3 regions of the Arthrobacter methylotrophus genome follow, and region 1 is predicted to be linked to each of the others. Evidence: riboswitches for the same ligand, from Rfam matches in the RefSeq annotation. Region 1 holds a riboswitch; each other region holds the start of a gene.
The links. Region 1 has a riboswitch for glycine ahead of gcvP (aminomethyl-transferring glycine dehydrogenase). Riboswitches for the same ligand answer to the same signal wherever they lie in the genome.

Region 2: another riboswitch for glycine. It lies ahead of ABD884_RS23870 (glycine dehydrogenase (aminomethyl-transferring)); the one in region 1 lies ahead of gcvP (aminomethyl-transferring glycine dehydrogenase).
Region 3: another riboswitch for glycine. It lies ahead of lipA (lipoyl synthase); the one in region 1 lies ahead of gcvP (aminomethyl-transferring glycine dehydrogenase).

The regions. Positions count from the first base shown of each region.
Region 1 is NZ_BAABED010000001.1:3,553,783-3,558,466, forward strand. It holds gene gcvP (aminomethyl-transferring glycine dehydrogenase) at 1-2,466, opposite strand, end outside; glycine riboswitch at 2,518-2,651, opposite strand; glycine riboswitch at 2,653-2,750, opposite strand; gene ABD884_RS18385 (TetR/AcrR family transcriptional regulator) at 2,953-3,501, opposite strand; gene ABD884_RS18390 (MFS transporter) at 3,571-4,684, shown strand, end outside.
Region 2 is NZ_BAABED010000001.1:4,633,961-4,638,644, reverse strand. It holds gene ABD884_RS23880 (FUSC family protein) at 1-700, opposite strand, end outside; partial or broken gene ABD884_RS23875 (serine hydroxymethyltransferase) at 794-1,097, opposite strand; partial or broken gene ABD884_RS23870 (glycine dehydrogenase (aminomethyl-transferring)) at 1,100-1,502, opposite strand; glycine riboswitch at 1,581-1,695, opposite strand; glycine riboswitch at 1,890-1,987, shown strand; gene ABD884_RS23865 (hypothetical protein) at 1,970-2,131, shown strand; gene cycA (D-serine/D-alanine/glycine transporter) at 2,135-3,610, shown strand; gene ABD884_RS23855 (PucR family transcriptional regulator) at 3,639-4,684, opposite strand, start outside.
Region 3 is NZ_BAABED010000001.1:4,905,854-4,910,537, forward strand. It holds gene ABD884_RS25205 (anti-sigma factor family protein) at 1-103, shown strand, start outside; gene ABD884_RS25210 (methylenetetrahydrofolate reductase) at 143-955, opposite strand; partial or broken gene lipA (lipoyl synthase) at 973-2,005, opposite strand; glycine riboswitch at 2,055-2,160, opposite strand; glycine riboswitch at 2,162-2,258, opposite strand; partial or broken gene trmB (tRNA (guanosine(46)-N7)-methyltransferase TrmB) at 2,380-3,310, opposite strand; partial or broken gene ABD884_RS25225 (MFS transporter) at 3,389-3,888, shown strand; gene ABD884_RS25230 (hypothetical protein) at 4,122-4,562, shown strand; gene ABD884_RS25235 (hypothetical protein) at 4,647-4,684, shown strand, end outside.

The sequences.
Region 1 (4,684 bases):
CTTGGCCACGTCTTCCGCGGTGACGCCGGTCTTGGCCGTCAGTTCGCGCAGGTCCAGGATGCACTCGTGGGCCACGAGTCCGCCTTCACCCGTGTAGAGAACGGGGAAGTACTCGTTGAGGCGGGAGGCGATGTAGTTCGCGGCGAGCAGCGCGGACTTTGTGGCCTCAGTGAGGCCTTCGCCGCCCATGAGCTTCACGTACGCCCAAGAGATCGGCAGGACACCGGCCGAACCGAACCGCGAAGCCGAGATCGGGACGCCGTTGCCCTCGGCCCAAGCCGCTGCGTTACCGGGCATGAACGGCGCCAGGTGTGCCTTGGCCGCGACCGGGCCAACGCCCGGTCCGCCGCCGCCGTGGGGGATGCAGAACGTCTTGTGCAGGTTCAGGTGGGACACGTCGCCGCCGAACTTGCCCGGCTGGGCCAGGCCCACCAGGGCGTTCAGGTTGGCGCCGTCGATGTACACCTGGCCGCCGGCCGCGTGCACGGAGTCGCAGACCTCGCGCACGTCGGCGTCGTACACGCCGTGGGTGGACGGGTAGGTGATCATGATGGCCGAGAGGACGTCCTTGTGGGCCTCGATCTTGGCCTGCAGGTCCTCGTGGTCGATGGTGCCGTCAGCAGCGGTTGCCACCACCACCACCTTCATGCCGGCCAGCACTGCGGAAGCCGCGTTGGTGCCGTGGGCCGAGGCCGGGATGAGGCAGACGTTGCGCTGGTCATCGCCGCGCGAGCGGTGGTAGCCGCGAATCGCCAGAAGGCCCGCGAGTTCGCCTTGGGAACCGGCGTTGGGCTGGATGGAGACTTGGTCGTAGCCGGTGATCTCGGTCAGCTGGGACTCGAGGTCGGCGATCAGCTCACGCCAGCCTTCGGTCTGGGAGTCCGGAGCAAACGGGTGGATCGAGGCGAACTCCGGCCAGGAGATGGCTTCCATCTCGGCAGTGGCGTTCAGCTTCATGGTGCACGAACCCAACGGGATCATGGTGCGGTCCAGAGCGAGGTCGCGGTCCGAGAGCTTGCGGATGTAGCGCAGCAGCTGGGTTTCTGAACGGTGGGTGTTGAACACCGGGTGCTGCAGGTAATCGGAAGAACGTTCGACGGCGGCATCCAGGGCGAACCCCTCGCCGTCACTGGACACAGGGGCACCGAAGGCGGCGACAACGTCGGCGAGGATCGCCGTCGTCGTTGTTTCATCAACAGACACGCCGACCGTGTCGGCGTCGATACCGCGCAGGTTGATCCCCTTCGCTTCCGCAGAAGCGACGATCTCGGCAGCCTTGCCCGGGACCCGGACGGTGACGGTGTCGAAGAAGCTGCCGTGCAGAACCTCAAGGCCGGCGGCCTTCAAGGACGTGGCCAAGGTCCGAGCGTGGTTGTGGGCGGTTTCGGCGATCGCCTTCAGGCCGTCCGGGCCGTGGTAAACGGCGTACATCGAGGAGACGATGGCCAGCAGCGCCTGCGCGGTACAGATGTTGGACGTGGCCTTCTCGCGGCGGATGTGCTGCTCGCGGGTCTGCAGCGCCAGGCGATACGCGGGAGTCCCGGCGTCGTCCTTGGAAACTCCCACCAAGCGGCCCGGCATCGAGCGCTCGAGGCCCTTCTGGACGGCCATGTAGGCGGCGTGGGGGCCACCGAAGAACAGCGGAACGCCAAAGCGCTGGGTGGAACCGACGGCGATGTCGGCGCCCTGCTCGCCGGGAGGCGTGATCAGGGTGAGGGCCAGGAGGTCCGCGGCAACGGTGACGAGTGCGCCGCGTTCCTTGGCGGCGGCGATCACGGCGGAGTGGTCGAACACGCGGCCGGAAACGCCCGGCTGCTGGAGGACGATACCGTTGATGTCGCCGTCGGGCAGGCCTTGGGACAGATCGGCGATCTCGACCTCGAAGCCCAGCGCCTCGGCGCGGCCCTTGACGATGGCGATGGTCTGCGGGAGGCAGTCGGCGTCGAGGACGGTCTTGCCTGCGGCCGCGTTCTTGTTCTTGTTGGCCCTGCGCATCATGAGGACTGCCTCGGCGACGGCGGTGGCTTCGTCCAGCAAGGAGGCGTTGGCGATGGGCAGGCCCACGAGGTCCTGGACCATGGTCTGGAAGTTCAGCAGCGCCTCGAGGCGGCCCTGGGAAATCTCCGGCTGGTAGGGCGTGTAAGCCGTGTACCACGCTGGGGATTCGAGGACGTTCCGGCGGATCACCGGCGGAGTGACGGTGTCGTAGTAGCCCTGGCCGATCATCTGCACGGCCGTCTTGTTCTTGGCCGCCAGCTTGCGCAGTTCAGCGAGGACTTCGACCTCGCTGAGGGCGTCCTGGAGCCTTAGGGCGACGTCCTGGCGGATGTCGTTGGGAACCGCGGTGTCAACGAGCGAATCGACACTGTGGTATCCAACAGACTTGAGCATGACGTCAATGTCGGCTTGGCGCCGGGCGCCGATATGCCGGTCAACGAATGTGGTGGAGGTTGAACTAACCGTCACGAAGGAACTCCATTACTAAGGCGGCGTGGGTACGCCACAGCTAATCGGGTTCCTCCCCGCTCTGTATTGGACCTGAGAGTTTCCGCAAATCCGCGCTTTCGCACTGCTTCGCTTGCACCGTCGGTGAGCACAGCGCCGTCGGGTGTCACGGACACCGGTGGACAGCGTGCTGCTTTCCAGAGTTGCCTTGCCGCGGCGGTGCGTGGGCCTGAGAGATTCCTGGGGAGGATTTGCTCCTACGGCGCCTGCATCACATGCCTGCAGGACTCTCCCGCCGCAGATCAAAGGCGTATTCAGTTGTGTGAAATGACTGTGTGAATCGACCGTGGCTGCCGGTGACGACTGCCACAACTACCAATTGTCCTATGGACTGCCCGTGTCCGCAAATAATGTCATCGTCGTCGCCCGGCTTTCCCAACTAGCTCGCAGTTGTTGTCGCTTTGAGGGCTCAAAACGACGTTAACTGCGAGCTAGTTGGGCCGGCGCTTAGTTTCGGAGGCGTTCGACGGCGGCAAGCAGCGCACCGACGTCGGTGTTCCTCGCGCTGGCCTTGACTTCCGCATCGCCAGCGCCGCCTTCAAGCATCGCATTGAAGTAGAGCCCATCACCCATATATCGGACCGCCTTGGCCATCTCGGGGCCCACTTCCTCGGCGAGCACATCCAGCCATTGTTGCTGGATCCCGGCGAAGCGCCTGCGGGTTTCTTGATGCGCCACCTCCGCGAGCCGTGTGGCTGCCACAAACACCCGGTCCAAGGGGGTGTCCGCCCAAAGGGAGGACTTGATGAAGAACGCGGCCGCACCTTCGGGAGCTGCCTTCATTGCCTCGATGTCCTGTGCTGCCAGCCTGTCCATGCGTTCCAGCAAGGAGCTGATCATGGCTTCCTTGTTGGGGAAATGGTAGAGCAAGCCGCCTTTGGAGACTCCTGCGCGTTTGGCGACGGCGTCAAGGGTGGCAGCTCGCTCCCCCACCTCGATCAGCAGTGCTTCAAAGGCATCCAGGACAGCGTCCCGGGCAATAGGTTTTCGCGGCATGGTGTCCATCATCCCTCAGTTGGATACAGTAGATTGAAACTATACCGTCCAGACGGTATAGTAACGTTCATGTTCAGCCCGTCCACAACCCAGTACCCACGCATCCCCTCGACCCAGTCCGCCCCCTGGCGCGATTGGGCTGCCTTGACACTCCTGATGTTCCCCGTGCTGCTGGTGGCTGTGGACAATACCGCGCTCACATTTGCCCTGCCGGCAATCGCACGGACACTGGAGGTCGGCGGCGTGCAGTTGCTGTGGATCGTCGACGTCTATGCGCTGGTGCTGGCTGCGTTACTCGTGTCCATGGGCAACCTGGGAGACCGGATCGGCCGCCGCCGATTGCTGATGATCGGCAGCACTGGCTTCGCGGCCGTTTCCGCAGCCACCGCTTTCGCACCGTCAGCCGAATGGCTCATCGCCGGACGCGCTGGCATGGCGATCTTCGGAGCCATGCTCATGCCGTCCACGCTTTCCCTGATCCGCAACATCTTCCCGGACCCTAACCGCCGCCGTCTTGCCGTCGCGATATGGGCCGCGGGATTCTCCGGCGGCGCAGCGCTCGGGCCGATCTTCGGCGGCTGGCTCGTGGAGCACTTCTGGTGGGGAGCCGTCTTCCTGGTAGCCGTGCCCCTGCTACTGCCCCTGCTCGCCTTCGGCCCGGCTTTCATCCCCGAGTCCAAGGATCGCAATCCGGGCAAGCCGGACATCGCCAGCATTGTGCTATCCGTCCTGACCATGGCGCCCGTGGTCTATGGCGTCAAAGAGTTCGCAACGCACGGATTCGGGCCGGGACCTGCAACCTACATGGCGTTCGGCGTGGCTATGGGAATCGCTTTTGTCCGCAGGCAGCGCTCTTTGGCTTCTCCCATGCTGGACGTGAAGCTTTTCCGGAACAAGGTGTTCAGCACGGCGATCACCGCCAACGTCCTGTCCCTGTTCTCCATGACCGGCTTCATCTACTTCTTCGCACAGCATCTGCAGCTCGTCGAAGGCCAGTCCCCCATGCAGGCTGGAATCGCGATGCTTCCGGCGCTGCTGGCCACCATCGTGGCGGGCCTGGCGGTGGTTCCGCTGGTCAAGCGGATCCGTCCGGGAGTGGTCGTGGCGGCCGGACTCACCCTCAGTGCCGCGGGATACCTCGTGGCTGCCGTGGGCAACCACGGCCAGGGGCCCGGGTACCTCC
Region 2 (4,684 bases), 1.1 Mb from region 1:
GCCCTACCAGGGGAACCACTGCCGCCACCATGGCCCAATAGCCGTGTCCGAACCCGAGCCACTGCCCAACCAAGGTGGCAAGCGTCCCGGCCAGCCCGGCAGCCACGAAGTAGCCCAAGCCTTCCAGCCACGCTGCCCGGATTTCCTGCGGCAACAACCGATCCGCCGGCGGTCGCTTCCACGGCGTCCGGTGGCTTGGGACCACCCGCGCAGACATTCCGATCAGCAACGCCAACACCGCAGTCAAAACGGCAGCCAGCATCCCTTCCCAGAGGGGCGGCTGCTGGGGCACGGAGGCGATCGCAGCAAAAGCGAAAATGTGGAAGAGGGAACCTGCCGGTCGAAGCCGCCACAGCGCAGTCGTCACGGAGCAAAGCGCAGCAACCAACGTGGTGCCGATCGTGAGGATCCACACGTACGCGTCGGAGCCCTGCGCAGCCCTGGCCGTCAAAGTAGCGAGCAGGATGATGCCCAGCAGCAACGAACCTGCCCGGAGTTGGCTTCGAAAACGGTGGCTGTGGGGCTCGTTGCGGCCATAAATATTGGTGAACGCAGCAAAACTGGCGAAAACCACAAGGTCCAGCCGTCCGAACAACACGAGGATGATCAACGGCAGGAAGACGCCCACGGCACAGCGCACAGCCGGGTAATGGTCCTTGTTGCCGGGACCGATCCTGAACATCTCTGCCAAGGCGTTCACGTCGCGGCTTGCCTCTCATCGCAGGGTCAAGAAGTACGACGGCGGCGCTGGCGTCCGTTTCGAATCTTACGCTCCGGGCGCCGGGCTTCTCCATCAGCTAAGGTTCGCGACGCCCGGGTAGAGCGGGTGCGCGGCGGCGAGGGCCTCCACGCGGTGACGCAGGCCGGAAAAGGTCGGCGTCGGCGTCGGCGATCAGTGCCTGGGCAATGATGTCCGCAACCTCGCGGAACGCCGCTTCGCCGAAGCCGCGCGTGGCCAGTGCCGGGGTGCCGATCCGCAGACCGGACGTGACCATGGGCGGGCGCGGGTCGAACGGAACCGCGTCGCGGTCCTTCGCAGTCACGTCGGCCAGGATCCGGGCACCGGCCAGAACACGCTCCTGGCGTTCCTTGAACTCGGCCCGGCGTCGTCCTTGGAAACGCCCACCAGGCGGCCCGGCATCGAGCGTTCAAGGCCCTTCTGGACGGCGATGTAGGCCGCGTGCGGGCCGCCGAAGAACAGCGGAACGCCGAAGCGCTGCGTGGAGCCGACGGCGATGTCGGCGCCCTGCTCGCCTGGAGGCATGATCAAGGTCGGCGCCAAAATCAAGGTCGGCGCCAAAAGATCAGCGGCAACCGTGACCAAAGCGCCGCGTTCATTCGCGGCGGCGATCACGGCAGAGTGATCGAACACCCGGCCCGAAGCAGTCGGCGTCAAGGACGGTCTTACCATCATGAGCGGACTTGTTCTTGTTCGCCCTGCGCATCATCAACACCGCTTCGGCCACGGCGGTCGCTTCGTCCAGCAAGGAGGCGTTGGCCAAAAGCGGTGAGGGTTGATTGAACAGTCACGAGGAACTCCAAGATAGGACCGGCCACAGTGGCACGGCTTGGATTGGGTTCCTCCCCGCACTGTCTTGGACCTGAGAGATTCCGCAGAACACATTGTCACCTTGTGTTGCGCTTGCACCGTCGGTGAGCCAGGCCGGAGCCTTGCTGCTTTCCAGAGGGTGATTCGGCTCACACCATACACACAAGGTCAGAGTCGGGGCAACATCTGGTTCGAAAACGGCACTCAGCGGGCACCTAGGTGACGAAACAAAGGCGGAATTGACATTTCTTGGTGAGCTATCCCACACTGAATCGGTGGCCACCCGGAAGGGCCGATCCTCCACATCCGCGATTCTCTTCACCCAACTGAATACTGCTTATGATCTGCGGCGGGAGAGCCCTGCCGGTACATTCAGTAGGCGCCGTAGGAGCAAATCCTCCCCAGGAAACTCTCAGGCCCATGTACCGCCGCGGCGAGGCAACTCTGGAAAGCAGCCCGGCAACCGGGCTCACCGACGGGGCAAGCGGAACCATGCGAAAGCACGGCGCTGCGGAATCTCTCAGGTCCAAGACAGTGCGGGGAGGAACCCCGAATCATCGTGGCGCCTTTGGTGTCACTTGAACGATGGAGTTCCTCTTGACGATTCATCACCCGCCCGCCAAAGCCGTCGAAACACCACATCTTGACCGCCAGCTCAGCAACCGGCACATCCAGCTGATTGCTATCGGCGGGGCGATCGGCACTGGTCTGTTCATGGGTTCGGGCAAGACCATTTCCGCGGCCGGCCCCTCGGTCATCTTCGTCTACATGATCATCGGCTTCATGCTGTTCTTCGTCATGCGCGCCATGGGCGAACTGCTGCTGTCCAACTTGCACTACAAGTCCTTCAGCGATTTTGCCGCGGACCTCCTGGGTCCGTGGGCAGGTTTCTTCACTGGCTGGACCTACTGGTTTTGCTGGGTGATCACCGGCATCGCGGATGTCATTGCCATCGCCGGTTACTCAAAGGAACTCTGGCCGGGCCTCCCGCTATGGGTTCCTGGCCTGGCGACCATCGCCATCCTGTTGCTCCTGAACCTGACCACGGTAAAGGCGTTCGGCGAGACCGAATTCTGGTTCGCACTCATCAAGATCATCGCGATCGCCGCCCTGATCGTGGTTGGCCTGTTCATGATCTTCAGCGGGTTCCGGTCCGGCGCCGGACCGGCAAGCTTCAGCAACTTATGGAGCCACGGGGGCTTCTTCCCGAACGAGTTCATGGGTTTCGTGGCCGGCTTCCAGATCGCAGTCTTCGCGTTCGTCGGCATTGAGCTGGTAGGCACCACCGCCGCAGAAGCGAAGGACCCGGAGAAGAACCTGCCCAGAGCGATCAACTCCATCCCGGTGCGCGTGCTCCTCTTCTACGTGGGCGCCCTCATCATCCTGATGTCCGTCACTCCTTGGACCCAGTTCGCCGCCGGCCACAGCCCGTTCATCGCTATGTTCTCCCTTGCTGGACTGGGTGCCGCCGCCACCGTGGTGAACCTCGTGGTGCTCAGCTCGGCCATGTCATCGGCCAACTCCGGCATCTACTCCACGTCCCGCATGGTCTACGGCCTGGCCCAGGAGGGTGACGCGCCCGCCGTGTTCAGCGGCCTTTCCCGCCGAAAGGTCCCCCGCAACGCCTTGTTCCTGTCCTGCGTTCTGCTGCTGTCCGGCGTCGTTCTGATGTACGCCGGACAGGACATCGGCAAGGCGTTCGACATGGTGACCACCGTGTCGGCCGTCTGCTTCGTCTTCGTGTGGTCGATCATCATGGCCAGCTACCTCGCCTACCGCCGTCGTCGCCCGCATTTGCACGATACCTCGAAGTTCAAGATGCCCGGTGGCATCGTGATGGTCTGGGTAGTGTTCGCGTTCTTCGGCTTTGTCCTGTGGACCCTGACAACGCAGCCCGATACCCTCGTGGCGCTCTTGGCGACCCCGGCATGGTTCATCATGCTCGGCGTCGCATGGTTCTTCCTACGGCGCCGTAGCACCCATTTGGCCCGGTACGCAAGATTCCAGGAAGAACTCGAGTCCGAGCAGGATGCCGCGAACCAGGCCGCCGCTCTTCCCTGACCCAAGCCGCACGCCCCGGCAGGAGAGCCTACTGATGCATGGCCTCGTGAATCTGGAGAGCAAACCAAAGCTGCGCCAACGTGGACGTTTCGCCCATGTCCAGCCCCGTCAATTCGCCGATTTTCCGGATACGGTAGATGACGGTTTGCCGGTGGGCGAAGAGGGCCGCAGCGGTCTTTTGCCACGACCTCTGGGTGTCCAGGTAGGTCCTCAAAGTCACGATGAGGTCCCCTTCCTGGCCCTGTTCATATGCGAAGATCGGGCCGAGCAGCCGCTGGACCAACGCCGTGCCTTCCTCGAAACTCGTGAGGCCCAGCCAGGACGGTCCGTCGGCGTAGTGGGCCAGGTTGACGGCGTTGCCTTTGGCTGAACCGAGCGCCCACAGCGATTCCTGCAGTGCACGCTGGATGCCGGCGGCGGACGTCGGTGAACTGATGCCAATCCGGACATCGGGCCCCGCGCAATGGATCAAGACGTCGTCGGTAACCGCTGTAGAGACCGCCACATGAAGTGTATTGAAACGCCGGAGGCAGGCGGCTGGAAATCCGTGGCGCCACAGTTCCACGTGGACGTTCGCCAGCCGCTCGCCGTCGTCGGCCGCTATCGCGACCATCACGAAATCTTGGGCCGGGACATCAAAAGCACTCAGGCGACTCTCCAGTTCCGCGACTCCCAGGCGTCCATCAACGGCCGGCCGGAGGAACTCGCCCGCCAGGCGGCGTTGGCTTTCCAAGGACAGGACCGTTCGTGAAAGTTCCAGCCCTAGCACTGTTGCTGCGTGGAGGAGTACGACGGCGTCAGGGTGCGGATCGCTTTTGGGCAGCACCACCAGCAGTGCATTGGCGTGGGTGGGGATGTCCATCATCAACACGTGCCGATCCCCTAGCCGATGCCACTGGAACTTCTTCCCGGCCAAGGGTATGTGGCCCGTCAGCGGAGCCAATTCCGTCTGCAAAATATCCGGCAGCGGCTTGCCATCCGGATGCCACGGATGCAGGCAGCTCCGGTCCACCACGAACAGCTCCGCATCGAGCTCAGCCGCGAGGCCTTGGAGGAGGCCGTGCCAGTGGTCCT
Region 3 (4,684 bases), 1.4 Mb from region 1:
GGTGACGGGCGCGACGCCGGTCCAGCTCGCCGGGATCTCGGGTGTGGAACTCCGTGACGATGCCCAAAAGACGGTCGCCGTCATTTCGGTCCCGGGAAGCTAGGGGTTCCCGGGACCTGGTCGGCCGGCGGCTCCCAGCCGGCTACGAGGGTGCTGCTCCGCTGGCAGCCGGATCGGGCAGATCGCTTCGCTCCCAGGCGGGCATGTCCAGTCGGTTGAAGCTATAGAGATGGATTCCCGAGATACCTTCAGGCTGCGCCATGAGCTCGGAAACCAGGCTTCCCGGTGAGTACCTGTCCCCGCTCAGCAGCTTGCGGGCAAGAGTTCCTTTGCTGCTGAGGAACTTCAGGGAGGTCCCAACGCCGATCTGGGTTGCCAGGGCCAGCAGTTTGGTCCGCGGAACGGCTCCGGGCACCCCTGCCCACACCGGCAGTTTCACGCCCTCGCGACGCAAGAGTGCTGCGTAGTCGAGGATTTTCGGGGCGGAAAAGCACATCTGCGTGACCACGTGGGTGGCCAAGTGTTGTTTGGTCAACAAGGCATCCAGCAGGTCCAGCCCGCTCACTGAAGGGTGGCCCTCCGGGTAGCCGGCAATGCCCGCCGTGATCCTACCGCCGGAATGTTCCGCGATGTCCTCCAACAGGGGGAGGGAGGACGCATAAGGGCCGGCGCCTTGCTGTCCGTCTCCGCCGATGGCAAAGACCTCAGTGATCCCGGCAGCCTCGCAGTCCCGGAGGATGCCTGAAAGCTGAGCCCGGTCCACCAGCCGCCGTGCCGCGAGGTGCGGAATCACGTTGTAGCCGAGCAAACCGAGCCGGACCGCTGTCGCCATGGTCTGTGCGATCCCGTGATGGGGCAAGCACGTAATGGTGAGCGTTGTGGAAAGCGGCACCTCGGCCTGGACTTTCTCGACGATTCCGTCTGAGGGAATGATTTCAATCCGCGTGGGGAACATGCTGGGGTCCTTACGGATCAGGCCGTCGCATGGTGTGCGAGGAGGGTGCGGGCTTCCTGGCGGGTGGTGCCGGAGTCCTGGATGCCTTCGGCGATGTGGGCAATGTGCTCTAAGTGCACCGGGATCTCGCGGCCTTTCTTGCGCATCGCGGTGGCCCAGAGGCGGCCGGCGCGGTAGGAGGAGCGGACCAGGGGGCCGGACATGACGCCGAGGAAGCCGATTTCCTCGGCTTCGGTGGCGAGGTCGACGAATTCCTGGGGTTTGACCCAGCGGTCCACGGGCAGGTGCCGTTCGGAGGGGCGCAGGTATTGGGTGATGGTGATCAGGTCGCAGCCCGCGGCGTGCAGGTCTGCCAGGGCTTCGGAGATTTCTTCGCGGGTTTCGCCCATGCCCAGGATCAGGTTGGATTTGGTGACCATGCCGCGGGCCCGGCCCTGGGTGATGACGTCCAGGGAGCGGTCGTAGCGGAACGCGGGGCGGATGCGTTTGAAGATCCGGGGCACGGTTTCGACGTTGTGCGCGAAGACTTCCGGTTCGAGTCGCAGATCGCGTTGATGTGTTCGGGTTTGCCGGAGAAGTCCGGAATGAGCAGTTCGACGCCGGTGCCGGGGTTCAGTTCGTGGATCTTGCGGACGGTTTCGGCGTAGAGCCAGACGCCTTCGTCGGCGAGGTCGTCGCGGGCCACGCCGGTCACGGTGGCGTAGCGCAGGGCCATGGACTGGACGGAGCGGGCGACCTTGGTGGGTTCGAACATGTCCACCGGTGAGGTTTGCCGGTGTCGATCTGGCAGAAGTCGCAGCGGCGGGTGCATTCGGAGCCGCCGATCAGGAAGGTCGCTTCCTTGTCTTCCCAGCATTCGAAGATGTTAGGGCAGCCGGCTTCCTCGCAGACGGTGTGCAGGCCTTCCTTTTTCACGAGGTTCTTCAGGCCCACGAATTCCGGGCCCATCTGGACCTTGGCCTTGATCCATTCGGGCTTGCGTTCGACCGGGACGGCTTTATTGCGCTGTTCAACGCGCAGCAGCTTACGGCCTTCAGGTGCCAGGGTCATGAGGAACTCCATAATTCAGGTGGCGCGGACGCACCACGATGATTCGGTCCCTCCCCGCTCTGTCTTGGACCTGAGAGATTCCGCGTCCGCTGCTTTCGCAGCCGCCCGCTTGCACCGTCGGTGAGTCCGGTTGCCCGGCCTGCTTTCCAGAGTTGCCTTGCCGCGGCGGTACGTGGGCCTGAGAGATTCCTGGGAGGATTTGCTCCTACGGCGCCTGCTGAACGTACCGGCAGGACTCTCCCGCCGCAGATCATAAGCACGTGCCACCCTTCGGTGACACGTCTCACATGGTATCCGGTGCCCGGACGGCACGCAATGAGGGGGACCGAGGTGACCAGACTGCGTGCTCGCGACTAGCCCGCATCGTGTTGTGACTAGATCTTGCGGTAGCTGAGGTCGAAGATCATGCGTCCGGCCTCGTGGGCCTTGTTTTCGAAGCTGGTGCGGATCCGGCCATCGAAACGCGGAGCCCACCCACCCACGTGATCCACACCCTCATTGGGGCCCGTATGTTCGGTGCTGACCGGTGCGCGGCCTTCCTTGACGGGGGCCCCTCCCACCATGGATTCGACGCCGGATTCCCAGACCTGGGTAAGGGGCTTTCCGCGCCGGTCCGCTCGCCGTCGTGCAGGTTCTCAAACTCAGTGGAGCCGGCGAGGACTTCGCGGACGTGAACGGCGTAGTTGGACCAGTCGGTGGCGATCCGCCACAGGCCACCCTTTTTGAGGGACCGTGCCGCGAGTTCGGCGAACGCCGGTTGGATGAGGCGGCGTTTGTGGTGCCGCGACTTGTGCCACGGGTCCGGGAAAAAGACCCACAGCTCGCTGACCGAGCCGCCGGGAGCATGGTGGCCAGGACCTCCGGGGCGTTGGCTTCGACCACCCTCACGTTGCTGAGGCCACGGCTGTTGATCTTGATCATGGTGTTGGCTAGTCCGGGCGTGTAGACCTCCACGGCGAGGAAATCCTTGTCCGGGTTTTCCTCTGCTGCATGGCACACGGCGTCGCCAAGTCCCGAGCCGATTTCGACGATCAGCGGCGCCTCGCGCCCGAACTCCGCTTCGGCGTCGAACACGTAATCCGGGTGCACCGAGGTGTTGGCGACATGCCGTGGAACCTGGACGGCCCAGCGGTCCGAGTGCTCTTCCCACGCGGCCTGGCGGCGGCCCTGAAGGCGCGTCCCGCGGCGCACAAAACTGACCGGCCGGCCGCCATAGGTGCCGAAGGAGGCTTGGGTGCCAGGGTCACAGGGCGCGAGGACTGCGGTGTTTCGTGGGAAGTTTCGGGGAATCTGGGTTTCACTCATCCACTCCAGAATACCGTCGCCGGGAGAAGGGCCGGCGGGCGGAACCTGCGTATGTGGACAAACTGCCAGAATGGGGTAGTGACCCCTGCTTCAAGCGCCCCCAAGAACACCAGCCAGCACTTCGGCGTCGCCGAGATCCTCGTCGACGCCGAGATTGACGATCTTCCCGCCGCGGAGCCCACCCGGGTCACGGCGCGCCGCGGACCGGTCCTCCTGGGCATCTGCCTCGTGCTCATCGGGTTGAACTTGCGGACGGTGTTTTCGAGCTTCTCGGCGGTCCTTCCGGAAGTCACTGCCGACGCCGGACTGCCGGCTGGGCCGTGGTGGTCCTCACTACCGTACCGGTGACTTTGTTGGGGGTCTTCGCGCCGTTGGCTCCAATCCTGGCCCGTCGTTTCGGTGCCGAGAGGGTCTTGCTCGGTGCGATGGCCGTGCTGACCGGCGGGCTGCTCCTGCGTCCAGTGGACCTCGCCGGACTCGGGCATTTGCCGGCTCTGCTCGCGGGAACGGCCGCGTGCGGTGCTGCGATTTCCTTGTGCAACGTGTTGCTCCCCGGGGTGGTCAAACGCGATTTACCGGCAATGCCCTGATCGAACCGCCGGCGCCGTGCTACAGCTTCACCGGTGCCTACTGCGCGGTCCCGGCTTACGAAAACCGGCCGAAGTGGCTGTCGTGGTAAGCAGGCCGGCCCGTCGGCTCACAGAGAGCATAGGGACACCATGAAGCAAGGTAAGAAGTCCTGGGGCCGCCGTCGGGTGACGGCCGTGATTGCCGGTATCACCGGGCGTCGCGGCCGTCACCGTGGGTGCGGTTGCTCCTCATTAACACCGCCGCCGAGGGGACGCCGCAGGCCACCGGAATTCCGGCCTACGCTCCGGCCAACTCGGATACCCTCGTGGTGGCTCCGTACACGGAGAACTGGTGGGCGAAGATCACCGCCATGGCTCCACGGGAATTCATGCTCGATCAGATCACCCCTGACCATGATCTGAAAATCGCCCACATCGGCTACTCGCGCAGCCAGGACACGGTGGAACGTCCGGTTCCCGGCCCCTTGCGGGTGTTCTTCATCGAAGCGGCCGATGCGGCGGAGGCCGGCCGCATCGCCACCTGGTTGAAATCCGCCACGGCTACGATCACCGGGCCATCCATGTCAACGGCAGCATCATCGCCATTACCGCGGCATGGATCAAGGACTATAACGTCCCCTCCCAGTCGATGGCCTCGGACCCGCAGTTCAGGACGGCGCTGACCGATAAGAAAGCCAGCATGTGGTTCAGCCCGGTCCGCGAAGCAGCGTCCCTGACGGGGGTCGGGAACCGGAGAAGACCAAGCCTTGGAAACCTACGTGGAGAAGGGTATGGGCTTCAGCAA